Regions from separate parts of the Halomonas sp. C22 genome, predicted to be linked through region 1. Evidence: predicted binding sites of a transcription regulator. Region 1 holds the regulator's gene; each other region holds the start of a gene.

The links. Region 1 encodes PhoB, which activates phosphate uptake and scavenging genes when phosphate is short. Its sites were predicted from a motif close to TGTCATANNNNTGTCANA; they were not measured.
Region 2: FEU76_RS16340 (bifunctional metallophosphatase/5'-nucleotidase) is a predicted target of PhoB. The motif match lies at 1,381-1,398, and genes of this name have one in related genera.
Region 3: FEU76_RS02780 (DUF6482 family protein) is a predicted target of PhoB. The motif match lies at 7,389-7,406, and genes of this name have one in related genera.

What each region holds. Positions count from the first base shown of each region.
Region 1 covers NZ_VBVC01000002.1:685,788-695,985, forward strand. The annotation lists gene FEU76_RS06560 (hypothetical protein) at 1-99, opposite strand, end outside; gene phoR (phosphate regulon sensor histidine kinase PhoR) at 427-1,722, opposite strand; gene phoB (phosphate regulon transcriptional regulator PhoB) at 1,725-2,414, opposite strand; gene ubiA (4-hydroxybenzoate octaprenyltransferase) at 2,511-3,401, opposite strand; gene FEU76_RS06580 (chorismate--pyruvate lyase family protein) at 3,439-4,011, opposite strand; gene FEU76_RS06585 (NAD(P)/FAD-dependent oxidoreductase) at 4,099-5,283, shown strand; gene FEU76_RS06590 (HU family DNA-binding protein) at 5,376-5,648, shown strand; gene FEU76_RS06595 (hypothetical protein) at 5,648-6,004, shown strand; gene FEU76_RS06600 (LysR family transcriptional regulator) at 6,051-6,989, shown strand; gene FEU76_RS06605 (aldehyde dehydrogenase family protein) at 6,968-7,348, opposite strand; gene FEU76_RS06610 (alpha-hydroxy acid oxidase) at 7,743-8,834, shown strand; gene FEU76_RS06615 (VOC family protein) at 8,858-9,370, shown strand; gene FEU76_RS06620 (phytanoyl-CoA dioxygenase family protein) at 9,297-10,198, shown strand, end outside.
Region 2 covers NZ_VBVC01000010.1:118,910-129,107, forward strand. The annotation lists gene FEU76_RS16340 (bifunctional metallophosphatase/5'-nucleotidase) at 1-1,221, opposite strand, end outside; gene FEU76_RS16345 (glycosyltransferase family 4 protein) at 1,446-2,609, shown strand; gene FEU76_RS16350 (phosphatase PAP2 family protein) at 2,572-3,111, shown strand; gene FEU76_RS16355 (sodium/glutamate symporter) at 3,204-4,649, shown strand; gene FEU76_RS16360 (entericidin A/B family lipoprotein) at 5,545-5,676, shown strand; gene FEU76_RS16365 (YqiA/YcfP family alpha/beta fold hydrolase) at 5,684-6,196, shown strand; gene FEU76_RS16370 (DUF6435 family protein) at 6,303-6,479, shown strand; gene FEU76_RS16375 (ChaN family lipoprotein) at 6,483-7,400, shown strand; gene FEU76_RS16380 (hypothetical protein) at 7,727-8,143, shown strand; gene FEU76_RS16385 (tripartite tricarboxylate transporter permease) at 8,145-9,656, shown strand; gene FEU76_RS16390 (tripartite tricarboxylate transporter substrate binding protein) at 9,703-10,198, shown strand, end outside.
Region 3 covers NZ_VBVC01000001.1:593,053-603,250, forward strand. The annotation lists gene rnr (ribonuclease R) at 1-2,302, shown strand, start outside; gene rlmB (23S rRNA (guanosine(2251)-2'-O)-methyltransferase RlmB) at 2,305-3,114, shown strand; gene rpsF (30S ribosomal protein S6) at 3,326-3,703, shown strand; gene rpsR (30S ribosomal protein S18) at 3,737-3,964, shown strand; gene FEU76_RS02760 (hypothetical protein) at 3,977-4,828, shown strand; gene rplI (50S ribosomal protein L9) at 4,844-5,290, shown strand; gene dnaB (replicative DNA helicase) at 5,509-6,897, shown strand; gene FEU76_RS02775 (hypothetical protein) at 7,024-7,317, shown strand; gene FEU76_RS02780 (DUF6482 family protein) at 7,458-7,760, shown strand; gene FEU76_RS02785 (thiol-disulfide oxidoreductase DCC family protein) at 7,771-8,178, opposite strand; gene FEU76_RS02790 (cryptochrome/photolyase family protein) at 8,175-9,758, opposite strand; gene hemH (ferrochelatase) at 9,877-10,198, shown strand, end outside.

The sequences.
Region 1 (10,198 bases):
TGAGTGATCCGTGGTGTCTGCAAAAGCCAATGGGCTTGCCATCAGGCCGAAAGAAACACCTAAAATACCAGCTTTCTTGAGTAGTTCCTTGGACATCATATTCCGCCTCCTCGATCGCTGTTGATACCGCATAGTTAAGGAAGAGTGACTTCATGTCTTACCAGTTCCTGCGGTAATCTTCCTTGCCTAGAATATTGCATACGTTGTGCCACGCATGCCAAAAAATAAAAAAATTATTTATTATCAATAATTTAAAAAAACAAGAATGATATAAAGCATGGGCTCAAGGGGGCATGACCACCCCTTTGAAGTGGTTAAAAATGACACATGAGTGAGGTGTGACCAGAGTTCTATGCCAATATGGCACACTTATACAGGGATTGTGCAGAAAGGGGATAAGGAGGAACGCAAAGCGTCATCGAGCCCTCAAGCCGGGCCGCTGACTCGCTTGGCGGGGAAGACACAGCGAAAGGACGCCCCCTCGCCAGGATGTGACTCTACGTTGAGCTGTGCCTCGTGGCGCAGCAGCACGTGCTTCACGATGGCCAGGCCCAGCCCCGTCCCTCCTGTTGCCGTACTGCGCCCTTTATCCACTCGATAGAAGCGCTCGGTCAGGCGGGGGATATGCACCGGATCAATGCCATCGCCATCGTCCTCGACCTCGATACACCCGCTGCCGTTGGCGGCCACCGACCAGCGCAGCGTGATCTGGCTGCCTTCCGGGGTATAGCGCACGGCATTGAAGGCCAGATTGGAAATGGCGCTGCGCAGCTCCTGCTCGCTGCCGATCAACCCAGCGTCGCTCTCCAGAATGACCTGCACACTGTGCTGCTGCCTGGAGAGCGCCAGAGCGTCTCGGCGAATGCTGTCGAGCATGGGGCCTACGGCCAGCGTCTGGTGATCATCGCCTCCCTGGTCGATTTCCAGCCGTGACAGCAGCAGCAGGTCGTTGACCAGATTCTGCATCCGTCGCGTCTGCTCCTCCATCTGTACGATCCCTTTGCCCAGGCGGGGAGGCAACAGCTCCTTGAGGTCGCCGTAGGTTTCCAGATAGCCCGACAGCACGGTCAGCGGAGTGCGCAGCTCATGGGAGACGTTGGCGACGAAGTCACGCCGCATCTGCTCCAGGCGATGCAAGCGCGTGATATCACGGGCCATGACCAGGCGCTCGTCATCGCCGTACAGAGTGATCTGATACTGGAGGATACGCCGCTCGTCGATCGGCGAGGTCAGCGTCAGCGGCTCGCTGTAATCGCGGGCATTGAAGTAGCTGATGAAGCGAGGATCGCGCAGCAGGTTGGTGATGTGCTGGCCACGATCGTGGGCGGTTTGCAGCCCTAGCATGTCGGTGGCCGCGCTGTTCCACCACTCCAGGTCGCCGTGTCGGTCCAGCATCACCACGCTATCGCGCATGGCTTCGGAGGACTCCTGAATTCTCGCCAGCGTCGCCCGTAAACGGCTTTGGGTAATGCGCTGGCTTTTCTGGTAGCGATAGAGGCGGTCGAACAGTTCCCCCCACATGCCCTTGGCCGCCGGGGGCTCATCGTGGGGGTGAAGCGTCAGCCAAAGGAAAAGCGCCCGAAACTGGCGCAGATGATAGACCAGACAAAACAGCAGCCCCGCCGCCAGCCCGGCGCCAGGGTAATCCACCAGCCATCCCAGGCAGAGGCCCAACAGGGCCAGCCAGATGATGCGCCAGATCTCACGGCTCCACAGGCGCACGCTTACACTCGCGCAGAGAACCGGTACCCAGTACCGCGCACCGTTTGAATCAGATTTTGATGAGGCTCGCCCAGCGCTTTGCGAAGACGACGAATATGCACGTCCACCGTGCGCTCTTCCACGTAGACGTTGCCACCCCATACCTGGTCAAGCAATTGGCTGCGCGTGTAGGCGCGCTCCTGATGGGTCATGAAAAACTGCAGCAGACGATACTCGGTAGGCCCCATTTCCAGCGCCTTGCCATGGGCGCTGACCCGGTGGCTCACAGGGTCCAACAGCAGGCCATTGATTTCGATGGGGTCTTCCACGCCACGCGGCGTGGCCCGGCGCAGCACGGCCTTCAGGCGGGCCACCAGCTCACGGGGGGAAAAGGGCTTGGTGATATAGTCGTCGGCACCCGCTTCCAGGCCCTGGATCTTGTTGTCCTCTTCGCCCTTGGCCGTCAGCATGATGATCGGCAGCTCGGCAGTGGCTTCTTCGCGCTTCAACCGACGGGCCAGCTCGATGCCGCTGGTGCCCGGCATCATCCAGTCCAGCAGCAGCAGGTCAGGCTGGTGGTCGACGACCATGGCGTGGGCATCCTGGGCGTTGTCCGCTTCAAGCACGCGATAGTCAGCCATTTCCAGCGCCACGGCGATCATTTCGCGGATAGGCGCCTCATCATCGACGATCAGTACGGTCTTGGCGGTCATTCCAGGGCCTCACGGTGCTCTATACAGGAAAGTTCAATGACATGTGTGTGACGATAACACCATGACTTGATGACAGTTCCATGACACACAATCAATTTAGCCCGCCATCGGCCACCAGCTCAAGGCAATACCTGCAAAGACCAGCAGACCCGACCAGTGGTTGTTCAGGAAGGCCTGAAAACAGCGGTCACGATCGCGCCCGACGATCAGCCACTGCTGGTACACGAACGTCGCCGCCATCCCCAGCAACCCCAGCCAGAAAAAGCCCCCCAGCCCGACGCGCAGCGCGACCCAGCTCAGCAGGGCCAGCACGCTTGCCTGCAGCAGCCCGATGATCAACCGGTCAGCACGGCCAAACAGCACGGCGGTCGACTTGATGCCGATTTTCAGATCATCGTCACGGTCGACCATGGCGTACTGGGTATCGTAGGCAACGGTCCACAGCAGGTTGGCACTGAACAGCAGCCAGGCTTCCAGAGGCACGTGGCCCAATACCGCGCCAAACGCCATGGGAATGGCCCAGGAAAAGGCCGCGCCCAGCACCACCTGCGGGAAGTGGGTGTAGCGCTTCATGAACGGATACACGAAAGCCAGCAGCACGCCGCCCACCGACAGCAGCACGGTGAACCAGTTGGTCAGCAGCACCAGAATGAAGGCAGCGGCGACCAGCGCCACGAACAGCAGCTGGGCTTCGGTTTCGCTGATGCGTCCCGTGGCCATGGGGCGCTGGCTAGTACGCTTGACGTGGCCATCCACATGGCGGTCGGCATAGTCGTTCACCACGCAGCCCGCAGCCCGCATCACGTAGACACCGGCAATGAAGATGATCAGCACGGAGCGGCCCGGCACCCCTTCTGCAGCCACCCACAGCGCCCAGAGCGTCGGCCACATGAGCAGCCAGGTACCAATGGGCCGATCCAGGCGCATCAGCTGAAGAAAGTCTGCCAGCCGGGCCCAACCCGTTGGCCGCAACAGAGAACGGTCCATGCTCATGCTTACCTCGTGAAAGAAACTCCAGGATAGCCTAGCGCGAGGGCAGGCTCAGCGCATCGGCCATGGTCGATAAAAAATACTCCTGAACCAGCAGCGACAGTCCCGCGTGCTGAAAGACCGAGCGACGCCCCCACTGGCTACGCCCCTTGTCGGGTGTACCCCACGCCGTGAAGCGCGGGCGCGACGCCGTGGCCTGTAACGGCCCGCGCACCAGGTCCGGCTGCTGAAACAACCAGCTGCCCAGCGAACGCTCGCCCAAGGCCCCCAGGCCTTTGCCCTGCAGCTGCTCCAGCGGTGCCACCGATCGCGCCACCACCCAGGGCGTGCCGTCGATGCACAGCGCCACCTCGCGTAGCCAGGCGTGGCGACGTGGAGCGATGCCCAGCGCCATGGCTTCGTCCTGGAACGGCAGGCCAATGGTCTGGCGCAGCAGGCGTACGCGGAACTGGCCCGGCGCTCCGGCCGCCATCAGGCGCGCCGTCAGGGAGTCGGTCGAGGCCACCCACTGCCACCAGGCCGCACTCATGGCAGGCCGCGCAGCGGCAATCGGCCGCCAGTGGGGGGGTAGCGAAAACGCAGGGCGTGGCAACTCAACGAGCGTCACCTGAGCCTCCAGAGCAGTCAATTGGAAAGACAGCTAGTGTAACATGATGGCTTGGCAGGCTTTTGTTCCTTACCCCCGGATAACGATATGCCCGATTCACACTTGAGCGAATCCCCACATGCCGAGCTGGTCATTGTCGGCACTGGCATGGCCGGTATTGGCCTGGCGCGAGCGCTGCGCCGCCAGGGAGATTCTCGCACCATCGCGCTGGTCAGCGCCGACCGTGGCGAAGAGTACAGCAAACCGCTGCTGTCCACGGGCTTCGCCAAGCGGTTGAGCCCCGAAAAGCTGGCGCAGCGCAGCGCAGAAGCGCTCGCCGACGAACTGAATGCCCAGCTCATGGCCCACACGCAAGTCGTCGAACTGGCGGTGGAACACCAGATGCTGCGCCTGGGCAACGGCACCCTGCTCCGCTACGAGAACCTGGTGCTCGCCACCGGCGCGGCCCCGCGCACGCCGTTCCAGATACCCGATGCGCTGGAAGGGCGCTGCTTCACGGTCAACGACCTGGACGACTACCGCCGACTGCATGCAGCGCTCGCCCAGCCAAGCCGAGTGGCGATCATTGGCGCGGGCCTGGTGGGCTGCGAATTCGCCAACGACCTCCATGCGGGCGGCCACCATGTCACCCTGGTGGCACCAGAGAGCACCCTGCTGCCGCGCCTGCTGCCCGAGCCGCTGGGCCACGCCCTGGCCGAAACCTTTCGAACGGCAGGCATGCAACTGGCGCTTGGACGCACGCTGGACAGCCTATCCCTGAATGCCGACCGCGACCTGGTACTGCAGCTCGACGGCGGTGAGCGCCATACGGTGGACATCGTCCTGCTGGCCACGGGCCTTGCGCCCCGCACGGCGCTGGCCGAGGCCGCCGGACTCGCGGTCAGCGCCCGCGGTATCGAGGTGGACCGGCTGCTTCGCACCCGCCAGCCGAACGTGTACGCATTGGGCGACGTGGCCTGCATCGACGGCGTGAACGCCATGTACGTCCAGCCGCTGCAAGCCAGTGCCAAAGCGCTGGCGGCCACGCTGGGCGGCTCACCCACCCCGGTAAGCTTCGGCGCCTGGCCGATCATCGTCAAAACGCCCCTGCTCCCGGTGGTGGCCTACCCACCAGTGAACACACCGCAGCACTGGCGAGTGGAGGGTCATGGGCAGGATTTGACGGCGCTGGCGGAAGATAAAGACGGTCGTTTGATTGGTTTTGCGTTGACAGGGGGCTGCGTGAGAAGGAAAGTGGAGCTTTCCAGAGCTGTACCTGCCCTGCTAGGCTGATTTTCGCCGCATTCACGACTAGGCTGAATAAGCCCTGCCGGGGTGGGTTACCAACAACATTGACGTTTGTTTTTCACAAGGGAGATTCCTTCATGCGCAAACCTGAACTCGCCGCTGCCATCGCCGAGAGTGCTGACCTGTCCAAGGACAAGGCAGGCCAGGTCCTGAATGTCATTCTGGACGAAATCACCAACAGCGTGGCCAAAGGCGAAGACGTCACACTGATTGGCTTTGGCACCTTCACCGTACGTGAACGCGCCGCCCGTACCGGCAAGAACCCGCAGACCGGCGCACCGCTGCAGATTCCGGCCAGCAAGAACGTGGCGTTCAAGCCAGGCAAAGCGCTCAAGGACGCCGTTTCCTAATGAAGCTTTCGCTGACGCTGTGGCTCTTGAGCTTCATGCTCAAGCGCGCCCTGCGCCGCAAGCCGCGCTTTCGTGAGCAGTTGGAACGCATGCGCGGCCTGGACTGGGGCATTGCCACAGAAGATTTGAGCACGGCACGCCACTACCGGATGACCCCCAAACGCATCACGTCCGGTAAAGGCCTGCCCGTCGACCTGGACCTGGAGCTGCGCTTTCGCGACCAGGAAGCCGCCCTGCGCATCCTCAGAAAGCCGACGCAACAGGCATTCCTGGATGGCATGGTGGCGGGTGACGTGCGCCTCGTCGGCGACTCTGCCGACATGAACAAGCTGCAAAAGCTGCTCAGATACTTGTAGCCCTTCAAGCTGGGCGCATTTTCGTCACGCGAGGTAGTACCAGGCGATGGATATCCCTCATCAGCGATTGGCCTACTTTCGCGTGACGCTTGAATCAGGCTCGGTGCGCCGGGCTGCGTCGCGGCTCAACATTGCCCCTTCCGCCGTCAGCCGACAGATTGCCCTGCTGGAAGAAGCCCTGGGGGCAACGCTGATGGAACGCCAGCGCGGCGGCATACGCCCCACGCCCGTCGGCGAGATGCTGCTGGAGTACTGCGAGCGGCGCAGCGCCCTCGACGAAAGCTTCATCACGTCCCTCGAAGCCTACCAGCGCCTGGAAACCGGAACGATTTCCCTCACCGTGGGCGAAGGCTTCGTCAGCGACCTGGTGGCTTCTCCCCTGCATGAATTCACCCAGCGCTATGCGGGCATCCAGCTGGATATCCATATCGCGGGCACGTCCGGCATCATCGATGCGATTGTCGAGGATCAAAGCCATATCGGGCTGATGTTCCACGAACGCACTCACCCTCAGCTGCGCTTCTGGGCCTCCAGCCCGCAGCCGTTGATGGCCATTCTGTCGCCGCATCACCCCTTGGCCGAGCAGCCCCACCCGCTCACCCTGGCTCAGCTCAGCACCCAGCCCATGGCCATGTGGGACACCACCCATGGCGTGCGCCAGATGGTCGACCAGGCGTTTCAACAGGCCCGCCTTGCTCCGCGCATGACCATGAACACCAACTCGATGGTGATCCTGGCGCAATACGTGCGCAGCGGCATGGGGGTGACGCTGCTACCGGCGTTTGCGGTCGCCCACGACCTGGACATCGGCAGCCTTGTCGCACGCCCGGTAGACGACCCGCTGTTTCAGCGCTCCCAGGCCCACATGGTCACCCGGGTGGGCCGCCAGCAGCCCAAGGCCAGCATCCTGCTGCTGCGCCACCTGCAGCGCTGGATGCAGGCCTTTCGGGACCCGGCGTCGAATCAGCCGACACCGCTGCCATAGCCAAACGCAACGCTGGCCTCGGGTGCGGTTTCCACCCAGACGCTTTGCGGCACCGTGTATTCGCGCAGGCCGTCCAAACCGCTGGAGCGGCCAAAGCCGCTGTCGCCAAAGCCCCCGAACGGCGACATCACGCTGATCGCCTTGTAGCTATTGATCCATACCGTGCCCGCCCGCAGCTGTCCCGCCACGCGATGCGCTCGGGCCACGTCCTGGCTCCACACCGCACCGGCCAACCCAAACCGGGTGTCGTTGGCAAGCCGAACGGCCTGGGCCTCGTCATCGAATGCCATGGCGATCAGTACCGGGCCAAACACCTCCTGCTGGGCAATCTCCATGTCGGGGGTGACATTCACCAGCACCGTGGGGGTGATTCATCTAGATCCAAACCGAGGCTCAAAATCAAGCACCTATCCATGCCGTACCTCTTACCATTACTGAGGCTCTATCGGAGGGGGAGTACACTAATCACAATGAGCATGAAACTTCTCTATTTAATCTAAATTAGCCGCATAGAATATTAAAGCGACATGAATATAAAACAGTTATAAATCAATCGTACTTTGCAAGTATGTAAGAAATAACTTACATGCTTTAAGAAATAACTTACATTTTTTTAAGAAATAACTTACATCACAGCTCAGCTAGCGCACCTATTCTCAGTTCGTAGCCCCCTTCAAAGCGGTAACGCCACATAGCACACATTATTATAACTATCCAATCTAATTAACAGCTAAATTAGACGAGGGAACGAGTATGGTTCCAGTGTGTATTGAAGATTGGCAATCGATTGCAAAACGCCACTTACCCCCAGAAGTTTATGACTTTATTGACGGTGGGGCTGGAAGTGAGCAATCATTGCAAGAAAATATTTGCGCACTGGAACGTGTAAAGCTTCTTTCCAGAGTTCTGCGAGGAATAGAAAAAGTAGACCCATTCACCACTCGTTTGGCTCGCATCCTTGGAAACCAATGCCCAACACCTCCCATACTTGTGGCTCCGAGTGCGCATCATAAACTCGTTCACCCTGAAGGAGAGCTCGCAACAATTAAAGCTGCGAACCAGAATGGAGTCCCCTTCATCCTAAGCACTATGTCAGATTTTCCTGTGGAAACAGTATGCGAAAAGTCAGACGCACCAGTTATGTTTCAACTCTATCTGTATAAAGATCGTCAAATTAACAGGGATCTTATTCAGCGAGCACAAGATTCTGGTTGCAGCGCTTTAGTTCTCACTGTAGACGTTCCTCTCATGGGTGCACGACTGCGTGACCGCCGCAATGAATTTAGCGTTAACAGATATAGAAATGAAAGTTATTTGCAAGGGCAAATAAAGCATCAGTGTATCCCTGTCTCAGGAAATTCAGGAGTCGCGGCTTTCGTTGCTGATCAATTAGAGCCCGCTATTTCTTGGGCAGATGTAGAATGGGTTAAATACCATACTAATATGCCACTGATTTTGAAAGGCATACTGCACCCACTAGATGCGGAAATTGCTCTGCAGCATGAAGTAGATGCCCTCTACCTTTCTAACCACGGCGGGCGTCAACTCGACCACCATGTTTCCGCCATTAGTATGTTACCACATATTCGTCAACGGCTAGGCAATGTGATACCGATTATCGTAGATGGCGGTATTCGCAGTGGCGCAGATATCCTTAAGGCTCTTGCTTTAGGTGCCGATGCTGTGGGCGTAGGTCGTCCAGTTCTTTGGGGGCTTGCTGCTGAAGGTGCGCAAGGAGTAGCCAGAGTATTGGAACAGCTGAGTGAAGATTTACATCTTTGCATGCATCTCTGCGGATGCGCCTCCCTTGCGGAAGTCAATAATGAAATCATTTGGATCGAGTGAACCACACGCCAAGGAGAACACTCATGACTAATAGCTGCGAAACCACTTCAAAGCTAATGCTCAAACATAAAGCCCAAAAAATCGATCATGTTGCAATTGCAGTACTAGATCTTGAGCAGGCCATTGGCTATTACAGCATGATCGGATTCAGCCTCATAGACCGTATGACTACCACTGGTGCCCGCAGCGCAATGAATTCCGCAGTAATGGAAGCTGGCCCGATTAAATTCGTCTTGCTCGAAGGAGCAGATGAAAACTCTCAAATAACCCGTTTTATTAATGAATACGGTCCAGGCCCACAGCACATTGCCATTGAGGTGGATAATGTGGAGGGAGTATGCAAAGAACTAGAAAGCGAAGGCTTGACATTTAGCACCCAAATCATTAAAGGCTCCGATCTGATCCAGCGTTTTACCGTTCGCTGCCCTAACTCTGGCGTTATGATTGAGTTTATCGAAAGGAATGAAGAAGAAGGCTTCTCTGAAAAAAATGTTGAAGACCTTTTCCGACAGCTTGAAGCAAGTGACTCTTATTAATAAAAATGCAGCAATGGCTCTGTCCAATAAAACACATATAAAGGATTGCAACATGTGTGCAGATAAATTTAAATTAAGCACGCAAGAAAAAACTCTCTTGCCTAGTAATGAAGACGTACGTTTTTATCAAAAGCACGGCTGGTTCATAACCGAGAAAATTTTTACCGATGATGAACTTAATGCTTTCGTAAAGGAAAGTCACGATTACTATGAGGGGAAAAGGGATAGGCATTTGCCAACAATCCCTCCTACCCTAGCTTATTGGGTTCCAGAAGATGGAGACGTTGCCCGCAATAATGACTATGTTCACTATGAAAGCTACACCTTTCGAAAACTATTAACAAAACCAATCATTGGAGCCATCGCTGCACGTCTCGCACAAACCGATGAAATAAGAATATGGAATAGCGCTCTCATTACCAAGCCTGCTCGGGGAGAGTTTGAGGCAGAGGGAATGTTCCGCCCAGTGGTTCCATGGCATAAAGATGCGCACTACTGGTCGACCTGCTCGTCAAACAAGCTTCTCACGGCTTTTATCAATTTTTATGACTGCTATGAAAATATGGGCGCTTTGGAAATGATTGACGGCAGCAACCGGTGGCGGGAGATTGATGCCGATGACAGTATTACTCAGCATTTTGGGAATCGCAGCGTAGATGAACTACAAACTATGCTGGAAGAAACAGCCAAACTCAACGACGACACGGTCAGAAAAATCGCCATGGTTGGAAAACGTGGTCATATCAGCTTTCATAACTGTAATACCTTCCATGGCAGCCCTCCTAACTACAGCAAAGTTGATAGAGTCTCAATTTCTCTGCACTTACA
Region 2 (10,198 bases), on a different contig from region 1:
TTCCAGCAGCTCGGCACCAGTGACTTCCAGCAGCGTCAAACGGTTACCGAACGGCTGCACGGCGATCAGGTCACCCACGGTGATATCCCCTTGGGGCAGCGCTTCACGAATACCGCCGCTGTTCTGTAGCGCCATGAGGGTGTCCGGTACCACCTTGCGCGCTGCATGGAGCTGACCGTCGGCAATCAGGTTGCCCAGCGCCGTTTCGTTGGCGCGTACGCTCAGCGCATCACCCTGGCCATGACGAGGGTTGGGCAGTGCCAGAATCGCCTTCGCACCTACCTGTTCGTCACGCAGTGCTTCGATGGCCTCGGTATACGGTGCTAAAAGCTCCAGCGCAGCCGCATCCGGCGTGCGCTCGTCGGTGGCCAGCAGCTCACCGCTGACCTCCTGAACCACGCCCTCGGCATCGAAGGTCACCTGCATGACCCCCAGGTGCTGGCCATACTCACCCGCCTGCCCTACCACGGTGGGCGCTGGCCAGTGCTCGGTCAGCAGCGCAGGCGGGGCGACCCGCGTATGGCTATGCCCCCCGATGATGACGTCGATCCCCTCGACCTGCTCTGCCAGCAGCAGGTCGTTACCGACGCGGGGGTCGCTGTCGTAGCCCAGATGCGTGAGCGCGATGATCTTGTTGACTCCCTGCGCTTCGAGCGCCTCGACCATCGCTTCGGCCGCCTGACGATACTCACCAATGGTGACCTGGCCCGGGCTGGAGATGGCGTCGCTATCCTGGGTGCTCAACCCGAAGATCCCGATACGCTCCCCCTGATGTTCGAGGATCATGCCGTCATAGAGATACCCCGCCTGGGGGTCGGCCGTGATGCTCTCCCCGAGGCGCTCGGCAAACTCGGGAGACGCCGAAAAGTCCAGGTTGGCGCCTAAAATGGGGAAGTCAGCCCCTGCAAAGAACGCCGCCAACGCCTGATGACCGGTCTCAGGATCACCCAGGTCGAACTCATGATTCCCCGGCACGAACGCGTCGTAGCCCATCAGGTTCATGAAGGTCAGCGCGTCTTGGCCCTGAAATTCGTTGAAGTAGAGCGTCCCGGAGAAGATATCCCCCGCATCCAGCAGCAACCCCTCGCCATAGGTCTCCCGGGCCTCGTTCAAGGTGGCCACCAGGGCCGGGTAGGCATCCGTGCGGCCATGCAGGTCGTTGGTGTGATAGATCGTCAGGGTAAAGGTCTCGTCGGCCATCACGGCCGATGACGAGATCATGAGTGCACCCGCAATGGCGCATGGAGTAACAAAGTGTCGTGAGGTCATGGACTGGGTTCCTTTCGTCAGGGTCAAGTCACTTTCCTGGTATATGTAACGATACTTGCTTCCTGCGGCACAAGACAGGGCACATTGCGTGTCATCGCTTGTTCACCTGGCTGTCGCCTCGGTGTCACTGTTGGGCATCAACATGGCGCTAAACGTGATAAAGGGATGAATCGCTCATGCGACTCTGTATCGTCAGCGAAACATGGTCACCGGAAATCAACGGCGTCGCGCACACGCTGAACCGGCTGTGTCGTGAACTGCTGTTGCTGGGCATCACAGTGGACGTGATACGCCCGGCGCCGCGTCAACCTGGGAGCGCTGCGTGCGCCACCCAGGAACTTCAGGTCAAGCGGTTTGCACTGCCTAACTATACCGACGTTCAGGTAGGCTTTGCCCGCCCTGGGAAGCTTCAGCGCTTTTGGCAGCAATACCGCCCGGACGTCGTCTATCTGGCAACCCAGGGCCCCTTGGGCTGGGCGGCCCGCCAGGCAGCCCAGCGCCTGGAACTGCCGCTGGTGGCCGGTTGGCATACCAACTTCGACCACTACTGCCAAGATTATGGTGTTGCCTGGCTGGCCAAAGCGACACGACGCTATTTGCGCTATTTCCACAATGGCTGCGCCCTCACCCTGGTGCCTACCCAGCAGCAAGCCGTGGCGCTGCGCCAGGATGGCATCAAAGACGTGCAGGTGCTTTCCCGAGGCATCGACGGCGAGCGCTTCTCCCCTGCCCACCGCGACCTCGCGCTGCGCCAGCAGTGGGGGGTCAGCGAGCATCAACCGGTGGCCCTGTACGTGGGGCGCCTGGCACCCGAGAAGAACCTTTCGCTCCTGCAGGAAACGCTGCAAGCCATGCGCAGCGCTCGCCCCGATATGGCGCAGGTCATCGTGGGCGACGGCCCGGCCCGCAGCCAGCTGCAAAAAGCCTTGCCAGAAGCCCACTTCACCGGATTTGTGGACAAGCATTCGCTGGCACGCCACTACGCCAGCGCCGACATGTTCGTGTTTCCCTCGCTGTCCGAAACCTGGGGCAACGTAGTGACCGAAGCCATGGCCAGCGGCCTGGCAGTCGTGGCGTTTCGTCACGCAGCCAGTGCAGAACTGATTCACAGTGGTCATAACGGCATCACCGTGGCGACCGACGATGCGCTGGGCTTTCAACATGCAGCGGTCACGCTGTGCCAGCACCCTGCCGATTACGCACGACTAGGAAGAGTCGCCCGCCTGCGCGCACTGGAACAGAGCTGGACGGGCATTGCCGAGCAATTTCTACGTTACCTGCACCATGCCCAGGAGGCCCGCCATGCGAGCTCGCCCGCTTGTCGTATTCGATCGTCTTGACCTGTTGGAGTGGCGCTTTTGCCAGCGCGTGACGCATCTCTCGCTCTACCGCCCCTGGCGTCTGACGCTCCAGACGGCCAGCAAACTGGGTGATTGGCCCGTCTGGGTGCTGCTGATTGCAGCTCAGCCGTGGCTGCAAACGGACGGCCTATGGCGCATGTGGCAATACTCACTGATCGCGCTGCTGGCGATTCTGGTCTACAAGCTGGTGAAAACTCGGCTGTGCCGCGAACGCCCTTTCATCACCTACCTAGGGGGCGTCCACTGCGGCGAACCCGCTCGAGACCGCTACAGTTTTCCCAGTGGTCATACCATGCATGCCGTGATGTTCAGCGTCCTGGTGGCCAGCCACACGCCCTGGCTGCTACCGATCGTGTTACCGCTTGCCTTGATCATCGCGATTTCAAGAGTAGGCCTGGGCCTGCACTATGCCAGTGACGTGTTGGCCGGTGCTGCCATGGGCTACGGGTTTGCGTTACTGAGCCTTTACTGGATGGGCTAGGCGCTGTTCGACGCCTGAACGCCATAGCGCTTTCATTTGATTGGCACTACGTTTATCTCATTACCCTTTTCGGATCATCAAGGAGCGATGAGATGACCATGACCGTAGGTGAACTGTTTATCGCGCTGGTGCTCATTGCGCTGGTGCTGCTGGTCAGCAATGCGCTGCGCCTTTGGCTACCCTGGCTGCGCCGCCTGTTTCTTCCCAGTTCGGTGATTGGCGGGCTGCTCCTGCTGCTGCTTGGCCCCGATGTCATCGGGCGCTTCATGCCCACACTGTTCGAAGAAAGCCCCGGGCTGTTCCCCGCTTACGTCCAGGAGAGCTGGTCGGCGCTGCCTGGGCTGCTGATCAACGTCGTCTTTGCTGCTCTGTTCATCGGCAAGGCCATCCCTGGGATTCGCACCATCTGGTTACGTGCAGGGCCGCAGGTCGTGGTGGGCCAGACCATGGCGTGGGGCCAGTATGTGGTAGGTCTCAGCCTTGCATTGCTGGTACTGGTTCCCATGTTCAACATGAACCCCATGGTGGGGGCACTGATTGAAATCGGTTTCGAAGGCGGGCACGGCACCGCCGCAGGCATGGCCGACACCTTCGCCGACCTCGGCTTTGAGGAAGGCGCCGACCTGGCGCTGGGCCTGGCCACCGTCGGCATCGTTTCGGGGGTGTTGATCGGCACGGTGATGATCAACATCGCGGCACGCAGAGGCGTGGTCAAACCCACCCGTGAAGAAGACCAGCCGGATGAAAGCCTGCGTGAAGACGAACGCCCCTCTACAGAAGAGTTCAGCGAATTCAAGAAGGATCTGGCACAAGAAGCAGGCACCACCGACCCATTGAGCCTGCATATCGGGCTGGTGGGCATCGCCATCGTGATTGGCTGGCTGCTGCTGACAGGCCTGCAGTGGGTAGAGCAGATGACCTGGGCACGCGACGGCGGGCTGGAAATACTCGCCCACGTGCCGCTGTTTCCCATTGCCATGATTGGCGGGGTGATCGTACAGCTATGTGTCATGCGCTTTGGGCTGGAACGGCACGTATCCACCCGCACCATGTCACGTATTGCGGGCACCGCGCTGGATTTCACCATCGTGGCCGCCCTCGCGACGCTTTCGCTGACCACGCTGGGTGATTACTTCATCCCGTTCCTGCTGCTGGCACTGGCCGGGATTGCCTGGGGCTTGTTCGTGCTGATCGTGATCGCCCCTCGCGTGATCCCCGAGAACTGGTTCGAACGCGGTATTGGTGACTTCGGCCAATCCATGGGGGTGACCGTCACCGGACTGTTGCTGATGCGCATGGCAGACCCCAAGAACAAGTCCGGCGCACTGGAGAGTTTTGGCTACAAACAGCTGATGTTCGAACCCGTGGTGGGGGGCGGCCTGTTCACCGCCGCCGCGTTACCGCTGATTGCCCAGTTTGGCGCACCCGCCGTGCTGGGATTGACTGCCATACTGACCGTCGGCTGGCTGGCATTCGGGTTGCTCTACTTTGGCAGGATGGTGCCCGACCGTGGCAAGGGACGATGGCAAGGCAAGTAAACGTCGGATAGCAAAACGCCCGCAATAGCGGGCGTTTTGCATTGGGACGGATGTCTTGCAAGGGAGGACTTACATATCAGGTGGCATGTCGTCACGCTCTTCCAGGCCCCCTGAAAATGACGTCTTGAACGCCATATACAGGCCTACCCCCGAAAACCCCAAGAAGAGCACGAACATGCATAACATCAATACCATCGCCATAACGCGTGTCCCTGTCAGTGTGCGGCCGTTGCGTTGACGTCTTCTCACCGCTGAAATTTGGTCTACACGACAGGATAGACCAAAACACTGCGCCCATCTGTACCATTACTGTACAGATGAAGGGATGGATTTGTAAAAGTATCTAAAATCAGTTACTTGAGACAAAAAAAATAACACAAAAAAACCATCCCACAAATGCGAGATGGCTGTTTTGCATCGCTGCCGATCCTTGGCCTTGATGGCCAGCACATCCAAGTGCTGGCAAGAGTGAGCAGGCTCGATGTCCCTACACGTCCCTGGTGCTTTCTGGGCGTCCTGCCCTCCTTGACTGCCTGTTAGCCTGCCCACACTGTCGATAAAGAAAGGGGTCACTCCCTGTGAACCCGAGGCAGTTCATGCTACTGACCATGATAATGCATCAGCCAGGCCAAAACTTTTAAAAAATAGAAAAATAAATAAAAAACAAATACATATGAAAATAAACAAACCACCCTGCTATGCCAATCCAGCCCACCCACGACTCGAAACCTGTATAAAACTGGCACATGAGACAAATGCGTATAGCGCATTTTTAGCCTGCCAACGCCGTTTGTGTCACACAGTCAGCACGACCAGTGGCGAGCCCTCTCGTTAACGCTTATGTTATACATCGAATGCCCCACTCTCGGGGATGGGCCCCACTGAGGACACGCTCATGAAACGCTCCATGCTGCTTGGCATACTCTTGATGTCGACCCTGCTGGTCATCAGCGGATGTAATACGGTTCGTGGCATGGGTCAAGATATCGAGCGGGGTGGCGCCGCCATTCAGCGCTCGGCGGAATAACCCCATGATGATGACGGTCTTTCTTTCCCACGGCTTGGAGAGCGGCCCAGGCGCCCTGAAGATACAGGCGCTGAAAGGCGTCGCGGAACACGTGGATGACTGCGAGCCCGTGGTCATGGATTATCGCGGCATGAGCGAGCCGGCGGCCCGCTTGAGCCACCTGCGTGAGACGCTGAATGCCCGAGGCGACGACCCATCTCGATGCATTCTGGCAGGGTCTAGCCTGGGCGGCTGGATCAGTGCGGCACTGAGTGCCGAGACGCCCATGCTGGGCTGCTTCCTGTTGGCTCCCGCGCTCGGCATGCCCCGCTACCCGGAAACCTCCCCTTTCATTCAGGCCCGACACACCCATGTGATCCATGGCTGGCAGGACGACGTGGTGCTGCCAGGCCCGGTCATCGAGCACGCCCAGCGCCAGCGGCTCTCGCTGCGCATGGTGGATGACGACCATCGGCTGCACCAAAGCCTGGATGTCATCTTGGCGGATTTCACGCGGTTTCTGGCCACGTGTGCAGCGTGATGCGTCCTCTCCTATTGTTCTGCTTGTTAAATGCTTTGCTTGTCAAAACCTCGACATGAGCCCTCAAAACCTATACAAATAATATACACACGATAGGAGGCAGCTCATGTTCGGACTCTTCAAGCGCGACCCCAAGAAGAAACTTCAACAGGCCTACGAACGCAAGCTCACCGAGGCCATGCAGGCGTCGCGCAACGGCGACATGCGTGCCAATGCCACCCTGACCGCCGAAGCCGAAGCGCTTTTGGAGGAGATCAACCGTTTGAAGGCAGAAGGCCACTAACCCGTGGGTCGTTTGCCAAAGGGTGTGAGCTGCCTGATGCTGGCCTTGGGCATGGCGGCACAGGCACAGGCACAGGCACAGGCACAGGCACAGGCAACAGAAGCGTGCCAGCTTCAGGGTCGCTGGTGGCAATCGGATCAGCCCGCGACGCCCAATGAGATACTCGGTTTGGCAGCGCAGCGGTCAGTCGTGCTGCTCGGGGAACGGCACGACGCCATGGAACACCACCGCTGGCAATTGCACACCCTGGCAGGCCTGTACGCCCATGAGAGCGACATGGCGATTGGCCTGGAGATGCTGCCCAGAGAAGCGCAGCCGGTACTGGAGCGCTGGGTGGCGGGAGAGCTATCCGAAGAGGAGTTTCTGGAGCAGAGCGACTGGCAGGAAGCCTGGGGGTTCGATCCTGAGCTTTACTGGCCCATCCTTCACTTTGCACGCTTGAACCGCATTCCACTGAAGGCGCTCAACATTACTCCTGCCTTACGCCAGCGGCTGACCAGCGAAGAGATCGGCCACATTCCACCAGAGCAGCGTTACGGTATACCCGCCCCGCGACCTGCCAATGACGCCTACCAGACTTACCTGGAGGAGGTCTTCGACCAGCATGCCATGGGGCAAGACAACCCCGACATGCTGGAACGCTTCATTCGAGCGCAGCTCAGTTGGGACATTGCCATGGCGCAGGGGCTGGCAGACGCTACCCAAGAGAGCACCCTGGCCGTGGGCCTGATGGGCCTTGGGCATGTCGTGCATGGCCATGGCGTAGCGCACCAATTGGAAGGACTGGGCATTCAAGATACGTTCAGTCTCTTGCCCTGGGAGCTGGAGGAGTGCGCGCTTCCCGACCCCACCTTGAGCGATGCGATCTTCATTGTGCCCACCCCGTTGACCACATCATCACCGGCAGCTAACGGCCCGTGACTCAACACACATCAAACTCATAACGTTTATTAGCTAACTAATAGCATTTAAACTTGTTGCCGCTGCCATGACCCTTTATATCTCGATTCACGATCACGCAGCGCTTCGATATCATGCTGCACGCTTATTCTCTCCGCTTGCTCTCCCCGCTTACCATTCCATTCCTTACTCATAAAAGCGTTGACTGTCCCGTTTAATCAGACCTGTATTACCAATTGATTACAATGACGGCCGCTCATACGGTAGAACGCCTCTTCATCTGCCGATACCACCCCATGACACCTGACTCTCAATTACAGCGAAGAAACGTGTGGTCTGGACTCGGAGTGACCCTGGTTGCCTGCTGGCTGCTGGTCTGGTTGATTCCACGCTACGGTGGCTCGGGCATGGCGTTTGGCATGCATCCACAGCGTTTGGCGACGCTGGGCGCCTGGGTCATGCTGCTGTGTGCCGCCACGCTCATGGTCATCAGTCTTATTCGTTTGAAGCAACAACACGCCCCTCTCTTCAACCGTTTATCACTTATTGACTTGTGGCATCAAGTTTGGCCTTTCTTATATGTATTACTTTTTATCATATTGGCCAACTTTATTCCTTTAACGTGGCTTGCGCCTTTTATCATCGGCTTTCTCGTTGCACTATTGGGTGAACGGCGCTGGTATGTCATTGCACTTTCCGCCGCGATTCCTACGGCTGCGCTTTATTTACTGACCGTGCAACTCATGCGCATAGGAATTGTTTAACATGCCAGAACTCAGTGCCATTACCAGTGCCTTTGGCGATGCCTTAACACTGCACTCCATCAGTGTCATTCTAGGGGGCGTTTTACTGGGCTATATCGTGGGCGTCATTCCTGGCTTGAACCGTTCGGTCGCCATTGCCATTGCCATACCGCTCACTTTCTACATGTCGGCCTATGCCGCCATCGCCTTTTTGATTGGCCTTTCAAAGGGCACGGCGGCGGGCAGCGCCGTCTCTGCCATTTTGCTCAACACCCCAGGCGAGCCCTCTTCTGCAGCCACCTGCCTGGATGGCTACCCCATGGCCAGCAATGGCCAGCCGCGCAAGGCGCTCAAGGTAGGGCTCTTGGCATCGGTGGTCGGCGACCTGCTTTCGACACTGCTGCTGATCGTCGTGGTCATTCCCTTTGCCTCGATTGCTCTCAAGTTTGGCCCTTATGAACTGGCTGCCATTCTCATTTTTGCACTGGTCTTCATTGCCGGGATGGCCGGAGGCTCTTTTTTAAAGGGCATGGCCGCCGGAGGCATGGGCGTTATTTTAGGAACCGTCGGGTTAGACCCGGAAACCGGCGCCATGCGCTTTACGTTTGGCTACGCGGAGCTGATGGAAGGCGTGCCCATTCTCCCTTTGGTCATCGGAACTCTGGCCCTCTCCGAAATGTTCGTACAACTGGAAGCTTATCGGCGTAATAAAGGCGCCAGCTCCGTCAAGCTTGGCCATAACCCCGAAGACGACCTCTCCTTTAAAGAGTTTAAAAGCACCTTGCCGACCATCTTTAAAAGCACCGGCGTCGGGGCTTTCGTGGGCGCGCTGCCGGGCCTGGGGCCATCGGTAGGCTCGTTCATGGCGTACGGGCTCGCCAAACGCGGCGCCAAAGACCCGGATAGCTTCGGCAAGGGCAACCCCAATGGCATTGCCGCCGCCGAGGCCGCCGACAACGCCGTCATTCCCGCCAGCTACATTCCGCTGTTCGGGCTGGGTATTCCCGGCAGCGTGTCGGCAGCGCTGCTGGTGGGTGCTTTCATGATCCACGGTATTCAGGTCGGCCCGCTGATGCTGCGCGACCATCCCCAGATGCTGTTCACCATCTTTGCCGGCATGGTGGTCGCTAGCCTGATCATGCTGGCCGTAGGCTGGTACGGGCTGCGTATCTTTGCCCGCGTCACGGATGTGCCGCAGAACATCGTCATCCCCGTGGTGATCTTTCTCTGCCTGGCTGGCATTCAAGTGCAGGGCTACGGCACGTTTGGCCTGCTGACCGTGTTTGGCTTCGCGATCTTCGGCTATTTCCTGAAGAAGCATGACTACTCCTTCGTGACCTTTCTGGTCGCTTTCATCGTCACACCCATGCTGGAGATGAACCTGCGCCAGTCGGTCATTCTTTCCGGGGGCGACATCGGCATTCTCATGCAGCGCCCCATTGCACTGACGTTTGTGGTCGCCACTGGCCTGCTGGTACTGCACCTGCTGTGGAGCAGCTATCGCCAGTACCGGCAGCGTCGGCAACACGGCTAAACCGAGCAACCTTCACTACCAAGAAAAAACCATCGAGGAAACCACCATGAAAAAGCATCTTCTGACCACCGCCATCGTTTCGGCAGCGCTGACCCTGGCCGCTGGCACCGCCCAGGCCAATGACTTCCCCAGCAAGCCGCTGACCATGGTCGTCGGCTTTGGCGCAGGCGGCAGCACCGATATTCAAGCGCGTGTACTGGCCAACGTACTGGAAGAAGAGCTGGGCCAGCCGGTGAACGTGGTCAACCAGCCGGGTGCTGGCGGTGGCGTGGCCTTGACTCGCCTGGCCAACAATAACGACGAAGGCTACACCTTTGCCTTTGGCACCTCCATGACCATCACCTACGGCCCGTTGGCTACGGAAACCGCCTACCAGCTGGACGACTTCCGCTACGTGGCGGGCGTGACGCTGGGCCAGTCGGCCATCGTGACCGGCGAGAACCGCCCCTTTGGTGACAGCTGGGAGTCGCTGGTGGAGTATGCCCGCGAAAACCCCGGCACCAGCTATGCCACGCAGACCGCCCTGGACCGCATGATCATCG
Region 3 (10,198 bases), on a different contig from region 1:
GGAAAGCTATGGCAAGCCGATTACCCATGAAAACATGAGCCGCATGCTGGGCATCGAAGACGAAGACCATCTGGAAGCGGTGCGTCGGCGTATGGCGGCCATGGAGCGCGACGGCCAGGTGCTGCGCGACCGTCGAGGCGCCTATGCACTGATCGACAAGCTCGACCTGATCAAGGGCAAGGTGCTGGGCCATCGGGATGGGTTTGGCTTCGTGCTGCGTGATGACGGCAAGAAGCCGGACCTGCTGCTGCCGCCCCGTCAGATGCGTCGCGTCTTCCACGGTGACCACGTACTGGTGCGCGTCAGTGGGCGAGACCGTCGCGGCCGCGACGAAGCCACGATTGCCGAAGTGATTGCCCGCAATACCGAGACCATGGTGGGCGTATACCGCAGCAATACGCCGGAATTCGGGATTCTCATTCCCGAAAACCCGCGGATTACCCAGGAAGTGATCATCCCGCACACCGCCAGCGGTGGTGCCAAGGATGGTCAGGTGATCTCAGCCAGGATCGTCCAGCAGCCCGCCACTCGGGTTCAGCCAGTGGGTGAAGTGATCGAAGTGCTGGGGGAGCGTATGGACCCCGGCATGGAAATCGACATCGCCATCCGCAGCTACGACATTCCCGCCGAGTTTCCGCCGGAGGTATTGGATCAGATCAGCGAAATCTCCGCTGAAGTGCTGGAAGCCGACAAGCAGCACCGCGTCGATCTGCGCGACCTGCCGTTGGTGACCATCGACGACGAATCCGCCAAGGATTTCGACGATGCGGTGTGTGCCTGGAAGACCAAGTCCGGTAGCTGGAAGCTGGTCGTCGCGATTGCCGACGTTTCTCATTATGTGCGCCCTGGTACCGCGCTGGATGACGAAGCGCGCACCCGCGGCAACTCGGTCTACTTCCCGGGGCAAGTGGTGCCCATGCTGCCCGAGCTGCTTTCCAACGGTCTTTGTTCATTGAATCCGCACGTCGACCGGCTGGTGATGGTGTGCGAAATGAACATTTCCAAGACCGGTGCCATCAGCCGCTACTCCTTCTATGAAGCCGTGATGAATTCCCATGCCCGACTCACCTATAACAAGGTGGCGGCCATGCTGGACGGCGATAGTGAAGAAGGGGAGGCGCTGCGTCGGGAGCACGCCGAGCTGGTCAAGCCGCTCAAGAACCTGCATGAGCTGTACGGCCTGCTGCGCGCTGCTCGGGAAGAGCGTGGGGCAATCGACTTCGATACCACGGAAACGGCGATCATCTTCAATGAAGAGCGCAAGATCGAGAAGATCGTGCCGCGTAGCCGTAACGATGCCCACAAGCTGATCGAGGAGTGCATGCTGGCCGCCAACGTGGCGACGGCGCGTTTCCTCGACAAGCACGACCTGCCGGCGCTGTATCGTATCCACGAGCGTCCAACGCCTGAGCGGCTCGACAAGCTGCGCCTGTTCCTGAGTGAGCTGGGGCTTTCGGTGGGCGGCGGCGACGAGCCGACGCCTCAGGATTACCAGGCACTGCGGGAAGCGATTGCCGACCGCCCGGATGCCGACATCATCCAGACCGTGATGCTGCGCTCGATGAATCAGGCGGTCTATTCGCCGCAGAACGAGGGGCACTTCGGCCTTGCTTACCAGGCCTACGCCCATTTCACGTCGCCCATTCGGCGTTATCCTGACCTGCTGGTGCATCGGGCCATTCGCTCGGTGATTCGCGGGCCGCGCCAGACCGCCACCGTGGTGCGGGTAGAGGGTGCGCCGGTGGATCCGCCGAGCAAGTGGTGCCCCTACACCTTCGAGCAGATGCTGGAGCTGGGCGAACACTGCTCCATGACCGAACGGCGGGCCGATGAAGCCACCCGTGACGTGGAGAGCTGGCTCAAGTGCGAGTTCATGTCGGACAAGCTGGGCGAAACCTTTGAGGGCACCATCGCCTCGGTGACCCAGTTCGGGCTCTTCGTGCGTCTCGATGACTTCTTTGTGGAAGGGCTCGTGCACGTCACGTCACTGCCTTCCGACTACTACCACTACGAAGCCGAGAAGCATCGTCTCAAGGGTGAGCGCACCGGCACCACCTATCGCCTGGGCGATGGCCTGACCGTGCAAGTGGCGCGGGTGGACATGGATGATCGCAAGATCGACTTTGGTCTTGCCGATGACAAGCCGCGCCCGCAGCGTCAGCCGCGCAAGCGTCGTAGTGAAAGCTCTGGTGAAAAAGGCGCTGGAGCAGGAGCAAAGGCGGCTGCCGGTGAGCAGCCCGCCCGTCGTGGCCCGCGCCGTACGCGCAGTGGGTCGCGTAAACCATCTTCGAAGAAGGGTTGAGCATGAAATCGGCGTCGTCTCGACGTAGCCCGCGCCCGGCTACACGCACTCCTGTCCGTACGCCTGATGGCCTGGATCACGTCTATGGAGTGCATGCCCTGGAGAGTCTGCTGGCACGGGGCGAGTCGCCCAAGGAGCTGTGGGTGCAGCAGGGCGCAGGTCAGCGTTTGCAAACGCTGGTGGCCGATGCCCGAGCCAGCGGTGCGGCGGTCAAGGAGCAGCCGCGTGACGTGCTCGATCAGTTGACCCAAGGGGCGGCGCATCAGGGGGTGGTTGCCTTCTGTGCACCCTTGACGGCAGAAGGTGAGGAGTCCTTGTGGCTCAAGCTCCGCGCCTGGCCGTCGGATACGCCTCCTTTGCTGCTGGTGCTGGATGGCGTCACCGACGTGCATAACTTTGGCGCGTGCCTGCGCAGTGCCGATGCCTCGGGTGCCCATGGAGTGATCGTGGCCAAGGACAAGGCGGCGCCGCTCAACGCCACGGTCAGAAAAGTCGCCTGTGGTGCCGCAGAGGTGGTGCCGGTCTATCAGGTCACCAATCTGGCGCGCACGCTGGCCAGGCTCAAGGAAGAGGGCGTGTGGATCACCGGCACCGCCGGTGAGGCACAGGCCAGCGTATTCGATATCGACTTCACCGGCCCGACCGCGCTGGTGATGGGTGCCGAAGGCAAGGGGTTGCGCCGGTTGACGCGGGAAGCGTGTGATCATCTGGCCAAGCTGCCCATGGCGGGGCAGGTATCTAGCCTGAATGTCTCGGTGGCTGCCGGAATCTGTCTGTTTGAAGCGGTGCGTCAGCGGCAGCTTGCAAGTTAGCCTCCGTCCCACTAGAATGCTTGCGCCCGTTTATACATAAGCGGGCGTTCGTATTGGTAACCCCTCTACGACACTGGTTTTATCTGCTTGATGTTCTTTTCAGCCATACGTGGCTTGCCAAGGGCATTTCAGTCAACTCCTTGCTTCCCAGTCGCTGTCAGAGCATATGCTCCGGCACACTCAGGAAGCTGCCAAACCGCAAGGAGATTCCATGCGTCATTATGAAATCGTGTTCATGGTCCACCCGGATCAGAGCGAGCAAGTACCGGCAATGGTCGAGCGCTACACCAGCATCGTCACCGAAAGCGGCGGTACTGTGCATCGTCTGGAAGATTGGGGCCGTCGTCACCTGGCTTACCCGATCAACAAGATCCACAAAGCCCACTACGTGCTGATGAACGTTGAGTGCACCGGCGAGACTCTCGAAGAAATCGAGAACATCTTCCGCTTCAACGACGCCATCATCCGCAGCCTGGTTGTGCGCTGCAAGGAAGCCGTTACCGAAGCTTCTCCGATGATGAAGCCGGCAGAAGAAAAGCGTCCGCGTCGCGAAGAAAAGCCGCGCGCTGAAGCTGAAGAAACTGCCTGATTCTATCCACTGCACGTTTTAAGGAGCTAGTCCATGGCACGTTTTTTCCGTCGCCGCAAGTTTTGCCGCTTCACTGCTGAAGGCGTCAAGCAGATCGACTACAAAGATCTCGACACGCTGAAGGCTTACATCACGGAAACCGGCAAGATCGTTCCGAGCCGTATCACCGGCACCAAAGCACGCTATCAGCGTCAGCTGGCGACCGCTATCAAGCGTTCACGCTACCTGGCACTGCTGCCCTACTCCGATAGCCATCAGTAAGCGTTTAACGTGATGCTGGCACTGGCAAGATGGCTGATGCGCGGAACGCCCTATGCCGTAGGCGGGGCGGCCCTGGCATCGCTGGTGCCCTGGCTGTTTTGGCTAGGCGCTGCCATTGCCGCACTGGTGACCTTGCGCAAGGGGTTCGCTCCTGCGCTGCCGGTCATCATCGCCGCTGCTCTGCCTGCCGGTTTCTGGTGGGCACAAGGTGATGTGATACCACTGGCCAGCGTTCTGCTGGTCACGCTGATGTCCGTCATCCTGCGCGAGCGGATGCGCTGGAGCGAAGCCTTGATCGTGGGCACATTGGCTGCCGCGGTCATGGTTCAGCTGGGCATTTTCAGCCCGCCAGGGGGAACGCAGCTCATGCTGGAGCAGCTGCGGGAGAGCTCTACCGAGATCGACCGCATGCTCACCGAGTTTGCCAACCAGGGCGTCGATACGACGGCCTTGGCTGCCATGGTCATCGGTGGTGTGACGGGCTTGGTCGTGTTGCTGGCCGCCATTATCTGCCTGGCGCTGGCCCGCAGCTGGCAAGCCGGGCTGTACAACCCCGGTGGCTTTCGCGAAGAGTTTCATGCGTTGCGCCTGAACCCCCGTGAACTTGTCGTTCTGGTGGTGCTGGGAGTGGCAGGCATGGCGCTTGGTGCGCAGGCACTGGCGATGCTGTGTTGGGTTCCGCTGCTGATTGCCGGTATTGCGTTGGTGCATGGTTTTATTGGAATAAAGGGGATGAACGGGCTGTGGCTGGTGGCATTTTATGTGCTGCTGATCACGACCTGGCCCACGATTCTCATTGTGCTGCTGTTGGGGCTGATCGATACATTTGCGAACGTTCGCGCACGCCTTGCCCGCAGCAACTGACAAGAGGTTTACGAGATGGAAGTCATTCTGCTCGACAAGATTGGTAAGCTGGGCGGCCTGGGTGACAAGGTCACTGTCAAGCCTGGTTATGGTCGTAACTACCTGGTGCCTTACGGCTTAGCCGTACCGGCCACCAAGGACAACATCGAAGCGTTCGAAGCGCAGCGTGCCGAGCTCGAAGCGCAAGCCGCTGAGCGTAAGGCAGAAGCCCAGGCGCGTGCCGAGCAACTCAACGACATCGAACTGTCGTTGGTGTCCAAGGCAGGCGACGAAGGCAAGCTGTTCGGCTCTATCGGTCCTCGTGACCTGGCCGACGCGATCTCCTCTGCGGGAATCGACGTCGCCAAGAGCGAAGTACGCATGCCGCAAGGCCCGATTCGTCAAACTGGCGAATACGACATCGACCTCCACCTGCATGCAGAAGTGGACGCCGTTGTACGCGTGGTCGTTGTCGCCGAGTAATCATACTCGCCAACGCTGACGCCTCAAAGGGCGCGGGTTCTCCCGCGCCCTTTGTCTTTTTAGGTACTTTGTCTTTTTAGGCCCTGGGGCTCTTTTGGCAAGGGGCGACACAGCAGGCTTATAAAGCCCTCCCTTTACGTGGGGGCCAGTGGTGTTATCCGAGCCGCACGGCTAAGATAAGCGCCGTTGGCTATCGGGTAATTGTTAAGGAGCTCGCAATGCAGGACCAGCCTTCTGCTGATCAGGAAACGGCAGCGTTAAAACTGCCACCGCATTCATTGGAAGCGGAGCAGTCGGTGTTAGGCGGGCTCATGCTGGACAACCAGGCGTGGGACAACGTCTCCGAGCGTCTGGTGGCCGACGATTTTTACCGCTATGAACACCGGCTGGTGTTCAATGTGATGACACATCTGGCCGAATCGGGCCAGCCGCTGGACGTCGTGACCCTTTCCGAGGCGCTGGAAGCCCGCGACCAGCTGGATACGGTGGGCGGGCTGAGTTTCCTGGCCGAGCTGGCGCGCAACACACCTTCGGCCAGCAACATACGCGCCTATGCCGATATTGTCCGTGAGCGTGCCACGCTGCGTAAGCTCATTCGGGCGGCCAACCAGATTGCCGAAGGGGCTTTTTCGCCTCAGGGCAGGCCCGCCGACGAGCTGCTCAACGAGGCCGAGCGGCTGGTGTTCCAGATTGCCGAAGAGCGGCCCAAGACCGGTGGCCCCATTGGCATGAGTGACCTGCTCACCAAGGCCGTGGATCGGATCGATGAGCTGTTCAACCTGAAAGGGGAAATGACCGGCCTTTCCACCGGCTTTCGTGATCTGGATGAGATGACTTCGGGCCTGCAGCCTTCCGATCTGGTCATCATTGCCGGGCGGCCCTCGATGGGCAAGACCACCTTCGCCATGAACCTGGTCGAGCATGCGGTCATTTCCAGTGACAAGCCGGTAATGGTGTTTTCCATGGAGATGCCCGCCGAATCGCTGATGCTGCGTGTGCTCTCGTCATTGGGACGTATCGATCAGACCCGCGTGCGTTCGGGTCAGTTGGAAGACGAAGATTGGCCGCGGCTGACCTCGGCGGTGAACCTGCTGAAAGACAAGCAGCTGTTCATCGATGACACGGCAGCCTTGTCACCCAATGAGATGCGCTCACGGCTACGTCGGGTGGTGCGTGAGCACGGCAATATCGCCTTGATCATGATCGACTATCTGCAGTTGATGCAGATTCCTGGCTTTAACGAAAACCGCACGGGCGAGATCTCGGAAATTTCGCGTTCGCTGAAAGGCCTGGCCAAGGAGTTCCAGTGCCCGGTGGTGGCGCTTTCCCAGCTGAACCGCTCGCTGGAGCAGCGTCCCAACAAGCGTCCAGTCATGTCGGACCTTCGCGAATCGGGCGCGATCGAGCAGGACGCAGACGTCATTGCCTTCGTGTATCGCGACGAAGTGTATAACCGCGATAACCCGGACAACCAGGGTCTGGCCGAGTTGATCATTGGTAAGCAGCGTAATGGTCCCATCGGGACGGTACACATGGCCTTCATAGGCAAATACACGCGCTTCGAAGACCTGGCGCCGGATAGTTACGGTGAAGCCTTCGGCGATTGACTTGAGGCTGAGGGGGGAGCACGTATAATGCGCTCCCCGTTGGCTGAGTCGTCTGGGTAACCCTCACTGGAAGGGCGGGATGAAAAGCGTGGGTCAATCGCATTGGTAGATAGACAGGAGTAACGCATGGCAGGTGGTTTTAGGCGCGGTAACCGTAAGCGGCTTCCCAAGCTGGAAGGTCGGGGTGAGCTCCAGTCGTTAGAGCGTGAAGGTCCCTTCAAAGAGTGGTTGGGCATGCCCGATCTCTACCGCTACCACTTGGTAGTGGAAGGGGAGCAGTACAGCTACCAGACAGAAGATGCGGAATTACCTGTCACCATTGGCGACAAGGTCGTGTTCCGTTACAAGGAAACCAAAGGGGGCAACTGGATCGATCGCAACTCGCTTGGCAAGGCCATCGACCCCTCGGAGTATCAGTAATACGACACACATCTTGACGTTTCGGTCAGGAACTCTTTTCTGTTATTGCCCTCTTAGGGGGATAGTGCCAAGGTAATACTATTGTCATGGGGCAAAGGTATGCTGTGCTCCATGGCGATGACCAATAACAGGAGGGAACCATGGAACTTAAAGAGCTTAAACAGTTCGTCGAACGTCATGACAATTTTGAAATCCGGGTAATCACGCATTCGGGCAGCCGTTTCTATCAGGTCGAGCTCGAAGACGTCGAGGGTGAGCGTCATATGCTGACCCAGCGTGGCAAGCCTATGCTGTTTCGAGCGCTGGATGATGTGTACCTCGAACTCAAGCGGGCCGGTATCCACCGGGCTTACCTCGTTCAGCACGTGCCTCAGGATGAAGTCATTGGTCGCGACGCCCACTACAGCGCGCCGCTGACCTCGCGTATGCCGCTGGTATTCTGACGCCCAGGCATCACTGATTGCGCGAGCGTGACCCGCATTTTTCCCACCATTGGCCCAGCCGAATTCGGCGACGGGCAAAGAAACGATAGCCTGCATCCATGACGGCGCGCAGGCCAGGCAAGCAAGACAGTCTTACCAGCCGCCTGTAGCCCAACACGGCATACAGGGCCCGGCTGGCATCCATCCCGACATACCAATTTCCCTGCTGATCCTGAAGATGCAGTTGCCCCATCATGGCTTCGAAGCTGAGCCCCAATGCGCCGGGGTCGAAATCCTCGTGCTGAATATCGACCAGACGAATGCGCTGCTGGTGTCGGTGTTTGGCCAGCCAGGCCACTTCGACGCGACAAAAGGGGCAGTGTCCATCGTGGTAGAGCGTGACCGGTGGTTCGGCATGCAGCGTGGCGAAACGGCTCATGAGGAGCGCTCCTCGTGGGTGTACCCTTGGGTGTGAGCGGCTTGCCCGTAATCGGCGGCAGTGGGGAGCGATGCCAGGAACTGCTCTGCCTGCTGGCGCATGGCGTCGCGTTTTTCCTCTTTCATGCGTGCCAGCGAGCCGTAGATCAGTTTCATGCGTGGATTCCGATTGAGCTGTTCGGCATGGGTCTCCAGAAAATGCCAGTAGAGACTGTTGAGCGGGCAGGCCTTGGGGCCGGTGACCTGCTTGGGGGAGTAGCGACAGTGCTGGCAGTGGTCGGACATCTTGTCGATGTATTTGCCGGAAGCGCAGTAGGGCTTGGAGCCCATCAAGCCGCCGTCCGCGTGCAGCACCATACCCAAGGTGTTGGGTAGCTCGACCCACTCGCAGGCGTCGGCGTAAACGGCCAGGTACCAGTCGCACAGCGCCTCTGGCTTGACCCCGCAGAGCAGGGCGAAGTTGCCCGTGACCATCAGGCGCTGAATATGATGCGCGTAGCTGTGGTCGATGGTCATCTGGATGGCGCGTTGCAGGCAGCGCATGTCGGTCTTCGCATCCCAGTAGAAGGCGGGCAAGTCGCGCTGAAAACCCAGCTGGTTCTCACGTTTGTAATCCGGCATGCGCGTCCAGTAGAGGCCGCGCACGTACTCACGCCACCCGAGAATCTGCCGTATGAACCCTTCCACGGCGTTGATCGGTGCCTTGCCTGCCTGATATTGCGCAGCCGCTTCTTCGCATACTTCGAAGGGCGTGAGCAGGCCAATGTTCATGGCAGCAGAGAGGCGCGAGTGGTACAGGTAGGGTGACTGGTCGCTGATGGCATCCTGATAGCGGCCAAAGTCGGCCAGCCCGTGGGTGATGAAGTGCTTCAGGTCTACCAGTGCTTGACGTCGGGTGACCGGCAAGTTGAAGGTCTCGATCTCGCCCATGTGCTCGGGGAACCACTCGGCGGCATTGGCCAGCGCTTCCTTAGTGATTTCATCCTGCCCGTGCATGGGCAGTTGGGGGAAGCTCAGCTCAGGCTGTAAGGGTTCTCTGTTATCGTGGTCGAAATTCCACTGTCCGCCCATGGGGGCGTCGCCTTCCATCAGTAGCCTGGTACGTTTACGCTGTTCCCGGTAGAAGTATTCGAGGCGGATTTGCTTACGCCCCTTGGCCCATTGGGCAAAGTCGTCTGGGGTGGTGAAGAAGCGGTCGTCTTCCAGGATTTTCCAGGGCAGTGAAGCGGCCTGACGCTGCTGCATGGCGTTCCACAGCCGCCACTCGCCGGGGCGCGTCACACGAATTTCATCGCACTGGTACTGTCTTGCCAGCCGCTCGGCTTCATCGATCAATGATTGGGTGTTATCCGCATCGTCCATGCGGCTGTAATGAACGTTGAAGCCTTGGTCGCGCAGTTGTTGGGCAAAATGTCGCATGGCGGCCAGAAAGAGGCCGATCTTGTGTATATGGTGAGGGACGTAGCGTGCTTCTTCAGCGACCTCACAGAACGCCACTACTGCGCCTTCAGAGGCCTGGCGAAGTGTCGGAAGCGACGGGCTAAGCTGGTCGCCCAGAATGAGTAGCAAAGGCTTGGACATGGGTTGGCCTACAGTTATACAAATTATGTTGATAGTATAACTTTATCCCGCGTCTTTGCTGAAAAGTGATAAGATTTAGACCATTGTGAATGATCGACAGCCCCCAGGAGTAAGTGAGATGGCCGACAGCGTTGTAAAGGATCAACCAGGTGAAGGGCGCTTGGCCCACGCGCCAAGCAGTCATCCTCCGGTTGCCCCCGCCAAGGTGGGCGTGGTGCTGGCCAATCTGGGGACTCCCGATGCGACTGACTACTGGTCCATGCGGCGCTATCTCAACGAATTCCTGTCGGATAAGCGGGTCGTGGACTATGCGGGTTGGAAATGGCAGCCGCTGCTGCAGCTCATCATTCTGACCAAGCGCCCCTTTACGTCGGGCCATGCCTACAAAAGCATCTGGAACACCGAAAAAGACGAGAGCCCGTTGCTGACCATTACCCGTG